3 regions of the Actinopolymorpha sp. B17G11 genome follow, and region 2 is predicted to be linked to each of the others. Evidence: riboswitches for the same ligand, from Rfam matches in the RefSeq annotation. Region 2 holds a riboswitch; each other region holds the start of a gene.
The links. A riboswitch is a leader RNA that binds a small molecule or an ion and turns the genes downstream of it on or off. The one in region 2 is predicted to bind cobalamin.
Positions count from the first base shown of each region.

Region 1: another riboswitch for cobalamin. It lies ahead of ABN028_RS13730 (SCO2322 family protein); the one in region 2 lies ahead of ABN028_RS20690 (ribonucleoside-diphosphate reductase subunit alpha).
Region 3: another riboswitch for cobalamin. It lies ahead of metE (5-methyltetrahydropteroyltriglutamate--homocysteine S-methyltransferase); the one in region 2 lies ahead of ABN028_RS20690 (ribonucleoside-diphosphate reductase subunit alpha).

Region 1 covers NZ_JBEFTW010000011.1:11,515-14,785, forward strand. Annotated here, with positions in the region: gene ABN028_RS13720 (ABC transporter ATP-binding protein) at 1-181, opposite strand, end outside; gene ABN028_RS13725 (energy-coupling factor transporter transmembrane component T family protein) at 178-1,389, opposite strand; gene ABN028_RS13730 (SCO2322 family protein) at 1,401-2,186, opposite strand; cobalamin riboswitch at 2,338-2,526, opposite strand; gene ABN028_RS13735 (hypothetical protein) at 2,592-2,801, shown strand; gene ABN028_RS13740 (DUF3043 domain-containing protein) at 2,841-3,271, opposite strand, start outside.
Region 2 covers NZ_JBEFTW010000021.1:3,829-7,099, reverse strand. Annotated here, with positions in the region: gene ABN028_RS20690 (ribonucleoside-diphosphate reductase subunit alpha) at 1-1,671, opposite strand, end outside; cobalamin riboswitch at 1,762-2,081, opposite strand; gene ABN028_RS20685 (GxGYxYP domain-containing protein) at 2,304-3,271, shown strand, end outside.
Region 3 covers NZ_JBEFTW010000033.1:56,620-59,890, reverse strand. Annotated here, with positions in the region: gene ABN028_RS27230 (Nramp family divalent metal transporter) at 1-976, shown strand, start outside; cobalamin riboswitch at 1,044-1,273, shown strand; gene metE (5-methyltetrahydropteroyltriglutamate--homocysteine S-methyltransferase) at 1,319-3,271, shown strand, end outside.

The sequences.
Region 1 (3,271 bases), on a different contig from region 2:
GCGTGCCGCCGGTGAAGTGGGGGACCAGTCCGTTGATGGCGCGCAGCAGGGTGGTCTTGCCACTGCCGGTCTGGCCGACGACAAGGCACAGTTCGCCTTCGGCGATCTCGAACGTCACGTCGCGCAGGACCGGGCTCGCGCTCCCCGGGTAGCGCATCGACACCGACTCGAACCGGATCATGACGCTTGCACCTTCCCCCGTCGGTCGCCCGCCCGCTGGTCGTCTGCCTGTTTGTCGCCCGCCCGCTGGTCGTCTGTGTGTTCGTCGTCCGCCTGCTGGCCGGCGGGCGCCTCGTCGCTCACCGGTAGGGGAGGTGGAGCCAACCACGCGGGCAGGAGGCCGAGGAGCGCGGCCACGGTGGGGATCATCGGCAGCTCGGGCACCGTGAGCGGCACGGTACTGGCGACGAGGTCGCCGCCCCCCGCGACGGATGCCCACAAGAAGCCAGCGGCGACGGCAACGCCGCTGGCGGTGACCAGCCATTCCGGCAGGGCCCACGGATCTGGCCGGTACCTCGTCCGGACCGTGCGCCGGCCACCGAGCATCAACCCGGCGCACGCGGTGACGAGCCCCGCGCCGAGAGCGGGCAGGGCGAGGGTTCGGGTGGCACCGGCGTCGAGGAGCCCGTAGACGCCGACGCAGATACCCATCAGGCCCCCGAGGACGAGGCCGGAGGTGAGCAGGCGGGCCCGCCGGGTCACGTTGCCGAGCCGGCCGTATCCCCGTGAGTCCATCGCCGCCGCCAGCGCGAGGGAGCGTTCCAAAGCTCCCTCCAGGACGGGTACGGCGGTGGCACGGACCGAGCGCAGGCCACGGTCCGGCTGGCCGCGCAGCCGGCGGGCCGCCCGCGCCCGCGCCGCGTCGGCGACGAGCTGAGGTGCGAACGTCATGGCGACCACGACCGCGACACCCAGCTCATAGAGCGCTCCAGGCACGTGCGTGAGCAGGCGCTTGGGGTTGGCGAGCGCGTTCGCCGCCCCGACGCAGCCGAGTATCGCGGCGAGCCGCAATCCGTCGTACACCGCCGATGCCAGCGCCTCCGCGGTGACCTGGCCGCCGATCCGGATGCCGTCGACCCACTCCGGCAGGGGCAGCTCGGGCAGGGTGAAGAGGACCGTCCGGCCGGCGACGGCGGCGCCGAACACCGCCTGGAACACGACGCGGATCACGATGACCGCCAACCCGAGCTTGAGAAACGCCGCATAGGAGTTGGCCCACGGCGCGGTCGATCGCCTGGCCGCCACGACGTAACCCGCAACCGCCAGCAGCAAGGCGAGCAGCAGCGGGTTCGTCGTCCGGCTGGCGGCGGTGGCGAGCCCGAGCGCCCACAGCCACCACGCGCCCGGGTGCAGGTTCCGGGCGAAGGAGGGGCGATGGGCTGCACGCACGGGTCGGCCCGTCAGCCCGCCGAGCCGGCGTCGGCGTTGCGCTGACGCCGGATCATGAACCCACCGACAATCAGCACGACCACGACCGCGACGGCTGCCACCGGCAGGACTGGGAACCCATCCGACTCGGCGTCCGCGCTCGCGGCGGTTTCTGAAGACTCAGCTGGGCTGGAGTCCCCGGCGGGAGCGGCTGCCGCGGGCAGCGCGAGAGAGACGCTCGGCTCGGGCGTGGGGAACTCCGGCACCGAGTCGACGGCGTCGCCGCACCCGGTTGCTGGGAAGTCGTCGATGGCGCAGACCAGCCCTTTCTGCTCGCGTACCTCACCGATGGCGGCGAGCACCTGCGCGGAACTGGCTTTCGCGTCGACCACCGCGCATGCACCGCGGGCGTCCGGTGGCTCCGGCTCGCCCTCGGCCTCGCCGGCGAGGCCGTAGTCGACGACGACGGCAACGCGCTTCTTGCCTGTCTCGGCTGGTGTCGACCCGCAGATCTGATCGAAGTCTCCGGCGGCCCGCGGCAGGCGCGGCGGTGTCTTCTCGCCCGAGACGGCGAGCCGCCATCCCTCTACGGCACCGTCCTTCGGGGTGACGCCGGAAGGGCCGGACTTTGCCAGTGCCCAGGCGTCGTCCTGCCACTGGTAGAAGCCCCAGAAGCGGTACGCATCCGCGTGGGCGGTGCCGGTGCCAGCGGCGAGTACGGCCGCGAGTACAGCGGCACAGAGTACGACGAAGAACGGAACGGCCAGCGTGGCGTACAGCAGGCCGGCGCGACGACGGCGGCGGATCTCGGACCGCATCGATGTCCTCTCACGGTGTTCGGTCACGGTCGATGCGGGAACCGGACCACACACGAGAGATGCCCCCGGCAACGCAGGCGGCGTACGCCTGGAGCCGAGGGCGGGCTCGGGTGTCTGACCCGGGCTCCGCCCGCAGACCTCGACGGGTGGTGTGGAGCCGGCCGCCATGGTCAGGTGCTCCGGCTTGCCGCGGGCGCCTGGTGTCGAACCCCTGGATCGAGCCAGTGGATCGAGCGACCTGGCACGCGGCCTACGGTTGCGGGTCAGCGCCGGACTCGGACCGGCTTCCCCTGCTGGTGGTGGCCTTTTCGACCACAACCCCATGGCGGTAGTGCTGGACGGACGGTCTCACGCCCGCACCCGGAAGTCAAAGGAGGGTGGGGGCCTCCACTAGGCTCACCTGCCATGACGTGGACGTGGCGGCTCGAGGACGCCGAGGGCAACCCTGTGGACGCTGGCGAGTTGGCGCGCAGCGAATTCCCTTCGCAGAGCGACGCGGAGAGCTGGGTCGGTGAGTGCTGGCGTGATCTCGTCGCCGTGGGCGTCGACCAGGTGGTGCTGCTCGAGTCGGGGCGCGAGGTCTACGGGCCGATGAGCCTGCATCCCGCCGACTAGCTCGCACCACCTCGCCGGACGCGTCGGTCGCGGCGTCGTTCAGATCGTCTCGCCGGGCTTCACGAGCGGCTTGGGCATGCGGAGCCGGCGGATCTGGGTGGCCCGCATGACGCCGTAGGCGACGGCACCCCGGTGACTCTCGTCCGGGAAGCGTTCGCGCAACTGCCGCTTCAGCCGGCGTCCCATGAAGATCAGGTCGATCGGTACGACGATGATCGCGACCAGCCACAGGTAGGTGGCGACGATCTGTACCTGCGGCATGGGGATCGTCATGACGATGAAGATCACCAGGAAGTAGGGCAGGAGATACTCCGCGGGAGTACGCCTGGAGTCGACGAAGTCGCGGCAGAACCTCTTCACCGGGCCCTTGTCGCGTGCCGGGAGGTAGCGGTCGTCGCCGGTCACCATCGCCTGCTGGACCTTCGCCCGCTCGGCGCGGGCCTTCTCCCGCTGCTGGCGGATGGCTTCCT
Region 2 (3,271 bases):
GCGGTGGACCTTGATCCCGCCGCGTTCAGCGCTCCTTTCGTACGCCTCGTAGGCGTCGGCGAAGGCTGGTCCGTAGAGGCCGTGCAGATCGGGTACTTCGTCGGGGGAGAAGAGCGTCCATTCCGCGTCGGCCTCGACCCGTTGCAGGAAAAGGTCGGGAATCCAGTTGGCGGTGTTCATGTCATGCGTACGCCGCCGGTCGTCACCGGTGTTCTTCCGCAGGTCGAGGAACTCCTCGATGTCGATGTGCCAGGTCTCCAGATAGGCGCAGGCCGCACCCTTGCGCTTCCCACCCTGGTTGACGGCGACCGCGGTGTCATTGGCGATCTTGAGGAACGGCACGACGCCCTGCGAATGGCCGTTGGTGCCCTTGATGTGGGCGCCCATTCCGCGGACCGGGGTCCAGTCGTTGCCGAGCCCGCCGGCGTACTTCGACAACAGGGCATTGTTCCTGATTCCGGAGAAGATGCCGTCGAGGTCGTCTGCCACCGTCGTGAGGAAACACGAGGAGAGCTGCGGGCGGGTCGTTCCCGCGTTGAACAGGGTCGGCGTCGAGCACATGAAGTCGAACGACGACAGCAGTTCGTAGAATTCGATCGCGCGGGCCTCCGGGTCGTCCTCGCGAAGCGAGAGCCCCATGGCCACCCGCATGAAGAACGCCTGCGGGAGCTCGAACCGGCTGCCCTGGCTCTGCCCGTCGGCCTCAGCCGTCGCCCCTGCTTCTGGATAGCCACGGATGAGGTACCTGTCGTAGAGCGTCTGCAGCCCCAGGAACTGGAACGCCAGGTCGCGTTCGGGCCGTATCGCCCCTCCGAGCCGGTCGAGGTCGAAACGCTCCAGCTCCGGGTCCAGCAGCTCCGACCGGACCGCGCGGCGCACGTAGTCGCGGAAGTAGCGGGGGTACCGCGCGGCCATCTCCTCGTGGTTCGCCTCGTCGGGAGTGCCGGAGACGAACGTCAACGCCTCGCGCCGGAGCTTGTCGAGCAGCAGCCGGGCGCTCACGTGGGAGTACGCGGGATCGGTCTCGACGAACGTCCGCGCCGCCATGACGAGCGCAAGCTCCAACTCGGCGAGCGTGATCCCGTCGTAGAGGTTGCGGTGGACCTCGGTCAGGACCGAGCTCGCCGACACCGCCTCGAGACCCGCGCAGGACTCCTCGACGAGGTGGGTGAGGCGCCCCAGGTCCAACGGCTGCAGTTCGCCGTCAGGTCCCTTCACCCGTACGTCGGGCACGGCCTGGCTCTCGGCTTCGTCGCTGACAGTGGCGTGCTCACGTTCGATCCGGGCGCGGGCGTGCTCCTCGCGGTAGAGCACGTACGCCCGCGCCACCCGGTGCTCACCCGCCCGCATGAGGGCGAGCTCCACCTGGTCCTGGATGTCCTCGATGTGGCAGATCCGGCCGAGGTCGGGATGCCGGGTGAGCGAGGTCACCACCTGGTGGGTCAGCTCCTCGACGGTCTCGTGGACCCTCGTCGAGTCACTCGCCTGCGGACCTTCGACGGCGAGGAACGCCTTCGTTAGTGCGACCGCGATCTTCGACGCGTCGAACGGCGACGTCGCGCCGTCCCTGCGGACGACCTGGGTGTGCGGATGGGTTGCTGACATGGACGCTGTCTCCTTGCGAGCTCGATCGACGGTGCCCGTCGAGCCTGGGAAGAAGATGCGCGACACCGGCCTGCCGAGCGCACACGAAGGCGGCACGGCGTGACGGCGGAACATCCCGGGCTCTTCCCTCGAGGCCGGCGGGCGGCGCGCACTAGGGAGGTACGCGCACTGGTGGCAGGTCTTCGGACTCGCGGGCAGGTGCTTCCTACTGGCCATCGCTTCCCAGACATGCGTCCATGTCCAGTGCTTGACCGGCTGGATCCGTGCGTTCGCGACCACACGAGGCCGCACCTTCGCCACAAGGGGCAGAAAGCACGACCGGAAATCACCACCGGTGATGGCGTTCGTTCCCGCTCACCGCTGCGGGGCAGTCCCGGACTCGCACCGGGTTCCCTCTTGACGGCGACGCCCCGGTGACGGGGTGTCGCCGCGGCTCCGACGGCCTGGACGGCCGCAGGAACCACCAGCGAGCTAGAGGCTACATGTAGGGGCGGACAACACCGTGGAACCCAAGATGCGGTGTGTCGCGTGTCGCGCTGCGGAAGGCGGAAGGGTCGCGTGGTCGCCTCGCCGGCACCGGCTCGGCACGTCCGAGTAGGGACGAATCCTGGCCGGCCGGGAGGCGGCTCAGTACGGTGCGAGCGATCCTGAACCACGCAGCGATGGGCCCCGGCTCGCGACGGAAGGCTGTGTCCGCCATGAACGATCGACCCGGCATGTCCCGACGACAGGCACTCGGCAGGGCGGCATGGGGAGCGGCCGGTGCCGCCGTGTGGGGAGCCACGGGAGTCTCCCAGGCCGGCCCGGCAGCCGCCGCAGCCCCCACCGGGACGGCGCTCTTGGCTCCCGGCGCGCAGCAGGCCGCCGACGCGCTGTATCCGAAGGGGGTCCGCCCGACCAGGCTGTACGTGATCGGCGAAGGAGCGCTAAGGCCCGAGGAACGCGTCCTGGCCGGAACTCTTCAGGGCCAGCTGGCGCGCCGGTGCCGGGGCGGGACCGACAACGACGTCCCGGGCATCTATCTCGACGTGCCCGGTGTCGGCTACCCGGTGTGGCTGGCCGACCTTGCCGAGCGCTACGACATCGAGCTGATCCCGGTCAACGACCTCTGGACACTGGTCGACCGCTTTACCAGCCAGGAAACGAACGGCGGCCCCATCGACCGGTACGTCCTCTACCGCCGGGCCGAGCCGTCCATCAACGTCGCCACCACCGTCGCGGGGCTGACGGGCGCGGTCGCCGTGGAGGAGGCCCTGGAGCCGGTCGCCAAGCAGCACGGCCTGCGCAGAGTCGCGGACGTACGCGGCAAGGACGACCGCTGGGTGAAGGAGACGTACTGGTCGCGGTTGCGGCACGACCTCGTGGTGGAGCAGAAACCGGACTTCGCGAACCAACTCCGCGACTACGCCACGATGGCCGGGGCTCTGATGTTCTACGACGGCAACTCGGACTTCCGTCGTTCGGTCGTCGGGGATCTCGCGCCGGACTCCGCCACGATCGGATGGGGCGACGCCTCCCAGGGCGAGGACAAGTTCGTGTCGGTGTCGTCACAGGCCGGCGTACGGACCATCCCTGCCGACCACGCGCGCAACCTGGCGCCGCTCTCCGGCATCCGCCACAGCCGACTCAGCCAGCGGGCCCCGGAAGTAGCGCTAGCGGCCACGCC
Region 3 (3,271 bases), on a different contig from region 2:
CACCGCCACGGCCCGGCGGATCAGCCGGGCGCTCGAGCTCGCCAACTGGATCATGGTCGGCACGATCCTCGTCCTCCTGCTGATCCTCGACCTGCTGCTCGTGCCCGCGAGCCTTTGGTGGGAAGGGATTCGTGGCTTCGTCACCCCGGCCGCCCCGCCTGCCGGCATCACCGCCACCGAGCTCGGCGGCCTCGCGGGCTTCACTGCCCTCGCGTCCGGGCTGAACTGGTACATCATGAGCCACTACCGTGACAAGGGCTACGGCATGGGCCACCGGGTCGGTTTCCTGAGCGGTCTGCGTGGCGACCGGAACGCCGTCCTCGCAAGCGGCATCACGTTCCCCGACGACGCGAAGAACCGTGCCCTGTGGCGGCGGTGGTACCGCCTGCTGCTCACCGACATGTGGGGCGTCTTCTTCGTCGGTGCGATGCTCGGCATGCTTCTCCCCACTCTGTTGATGGCGCGCGCGGTGGAGATCCGGGGCGAAGGGCCGACCCCCGAGACCGTTCCGACGTTCGTCGCCGACGTCCTTCGCGGCGAGTACGGGACGTTCGTCTTCTACGTCGCCTTGCTCATGGGCGTCTTCGTCCTCTTCAGCACCCAACTGGGCATCTTCGAGGCGATGGTACGAACCACCACGGACGCCTCGCACGCGACGAGTTCGAGGCTGCGCGCGTGGATCGAGGGCGATCCACGGAAGTTCTACTACCCGTTCATGATCCTGCTGCTCGTGATCATCAGCATCGTCATCCACCTGGCGGTGCCGGTCGGCCTCGTCCAGTGGTCGGCGAACATGGCGAACTTCGGCGCCCTGATCTATCCGTTCATGCTCATCTATCTCAACCGGCAACTGCCGAAGCCCGCACGTCCGCGCCCCTGGCACACCGTGATCCTGCTGTTGAACGTCCTGTTCTTCGGTTTCTTCTTCGTCAACTTCGTCGCCGACCTGGTAGGCGACCCGCTCATCACCTTCTGACAAGGCCGCTGCCGAGGCCCGCCCTGTGCTTCAGCCGGGCTGCAACGGTCCGTGGGCCCTGGGCGCTATGGTCGTAGGTGTGGTTGGTTCGCTCGACCGGCACGACCCTTCGTGACCGGCCGGGCGAGGTAAGAGGGAACCCGGTGGGATTCCGGGACTGCCCCGCAGCGGTGAGTGGGAACGACCGCCGTACGAACGCACTGGGCCGACATCATCGGTCGCCTGGGAAGCGACGGCCAGTAGGCAGAGCGCAGAGCGCCCACGAGTCCGAAGACCTGCCGACCGCCCGCGCGCCGCCCCGGCGTCGCGGTCCGCTATCTGAGTTCCCGAGGGAAGGACTCCATGGCAGTACGTACGACCGTGCTCGGATATCCCCGGATCGGCCCACGGCGCGAGCTCAAGCGCGCGGCGGAGGCATTCTGGGCGAGCCGATCCGATGCCGAGACTCTTCACCAGACCGCCGTCCAACTCCGCCGGCAGACGTGGGAGTCGCTGCGCGACGCCGGCGTCGACGACATCCCGTCCAACACCTTCTCGCTCTACGACCACGTGCTCGACCAGGCGGTACTTGTCGGCGCGATCCCGGAGCGGTTCGCCGGCCTGGAGGGGCTCGAGCGTTACTTCGCGATGGCCCGTGGCACCGCCGGGGTGCCGCCACTGGAGATGACCAAGTGGTTCGACACCAACTACCACTACCTCGTGCCGGAGCTCGGCCCGGAGACGGCGTTCCGGCTCGACCGCGACGCCGCGCGGAAGCCGGTCGCCGAGTACCGCGAGGCGGCGGCGCTCGGGATCGACACCCGCCCCGTGCTCCTCGGCCCGGTCAGTTTCCTGCTGCTGGCGAAGCCTGACACTGAAGCGCCCAAGGGGTTCCGGCCGCTCGACCTGCTGCCGGGCCTGCTCGACGTGTACGCCGACCTGCTGGCGGAGCTGGCGGCCGCCGGGGCGACCTGGGTGCAGCTCGACGAGCCGGTGCTCGCCGCCGACCGGACACCCGAGGAGATCCAGGCCGTCCGTACGGCCTACGACCGGCTCGGCGGCCTGCCTCCGAAGCGGCGACCCAAGCTGGCCGTGGCCACGTACTTCGGGGCGATCGGCGACGCGCTGCAGACTCTCGGTCGTACGCCGGTGGAGGGCGTTGCGCTTGACCTCGTGACCAGCCGGGCCGACGTCGCACGCATCGCCGGCGCGGGACTCGCGCGGAAGACGCTCTTCGCCGGCCTGGTCGACGGCCGCAACGTCTGGCGTACCGACCTCTCCGGCGCTCTCGCCACTGCCGCCTCGCTCCTGGGTTCGGTCGGCGAGCTGGTCGTGAGCACCTCGTGCTCGCTGCTGCATGTCCCGCTCGACCTCGACCTGGAGCGGGGCCTGCCGGCGGACCTTCGCGAACGGCTGGCGTTTGCCCGGCAGAAGGTGGCCGAGGTGGTCCTGCTGGGCCGCGCGCTGCGGGAGGGTCGGTCCGCGATCGAGTCGGAGCTTTCCGCGGCCACGCGCGCCCGAGCGACGGCCCGGCAAGGTGCGGTTGACGCGCGGGTGCGAGCCCGGATCACCGCGCTGGGCGAGGGCACGCCACGAGGCGACTTCGCCGCCCGGGCGGCCACCCAGAAGGCGGTGGGGAACCTGCCGTTGCTGCCCACGACGACGATCGGGTCGTTCCCGCAGACGAAGGAGATCCGCGCCGCACGGGCCGATCTGCGGGCGGGTCGGATCTCCGCGGCCGACTACGACGCCGCGATGCGGGCGGAGATCGACCGGGTGATCGCCCTGCAGGAGGACGTCGGGCTGGACGTGCTGGTCCACGGCGAGCCCGAACGCAACGACATGGTGCAGTACTTCGCCGAACGCCTCGCGGGCTACGCGAGCACCGATCATGGCTGGGTCCAGTCGTACGGCAGTCGTTATGTCCGGCCACCGATCCTCGCAGGGGACGTGTCCCGGCCCGAGCCGATGACGGTGGAATGGACGACGTACGCACAGTCGCGGACGACGAAGCCTGTCAAGGGAATGTTGACAGGCCCGGTGACCATGCTCGCGTGGTCCTTCGTCCGCGACGACCAGCCGCTCGCCGACACCGCGAAGCAGGTGGCGCTGGCGCTGCGGGACGAGATCCGCGACCTGGAGGCGGCGGGCATCCGCTACATCCAGGTGGACGAGCCGGCCCTGCGGGAGCTGTTGCCGTTGCGAGCGGCGCAGCAACCGGACTACGTCGCGTGGGCGGTCGCGGCGTTCCGACTGGCGACGTCAGGGGTCTCCGACGGCACCCAGATCCACTCGCACATGTGCTATTCGGAGTTC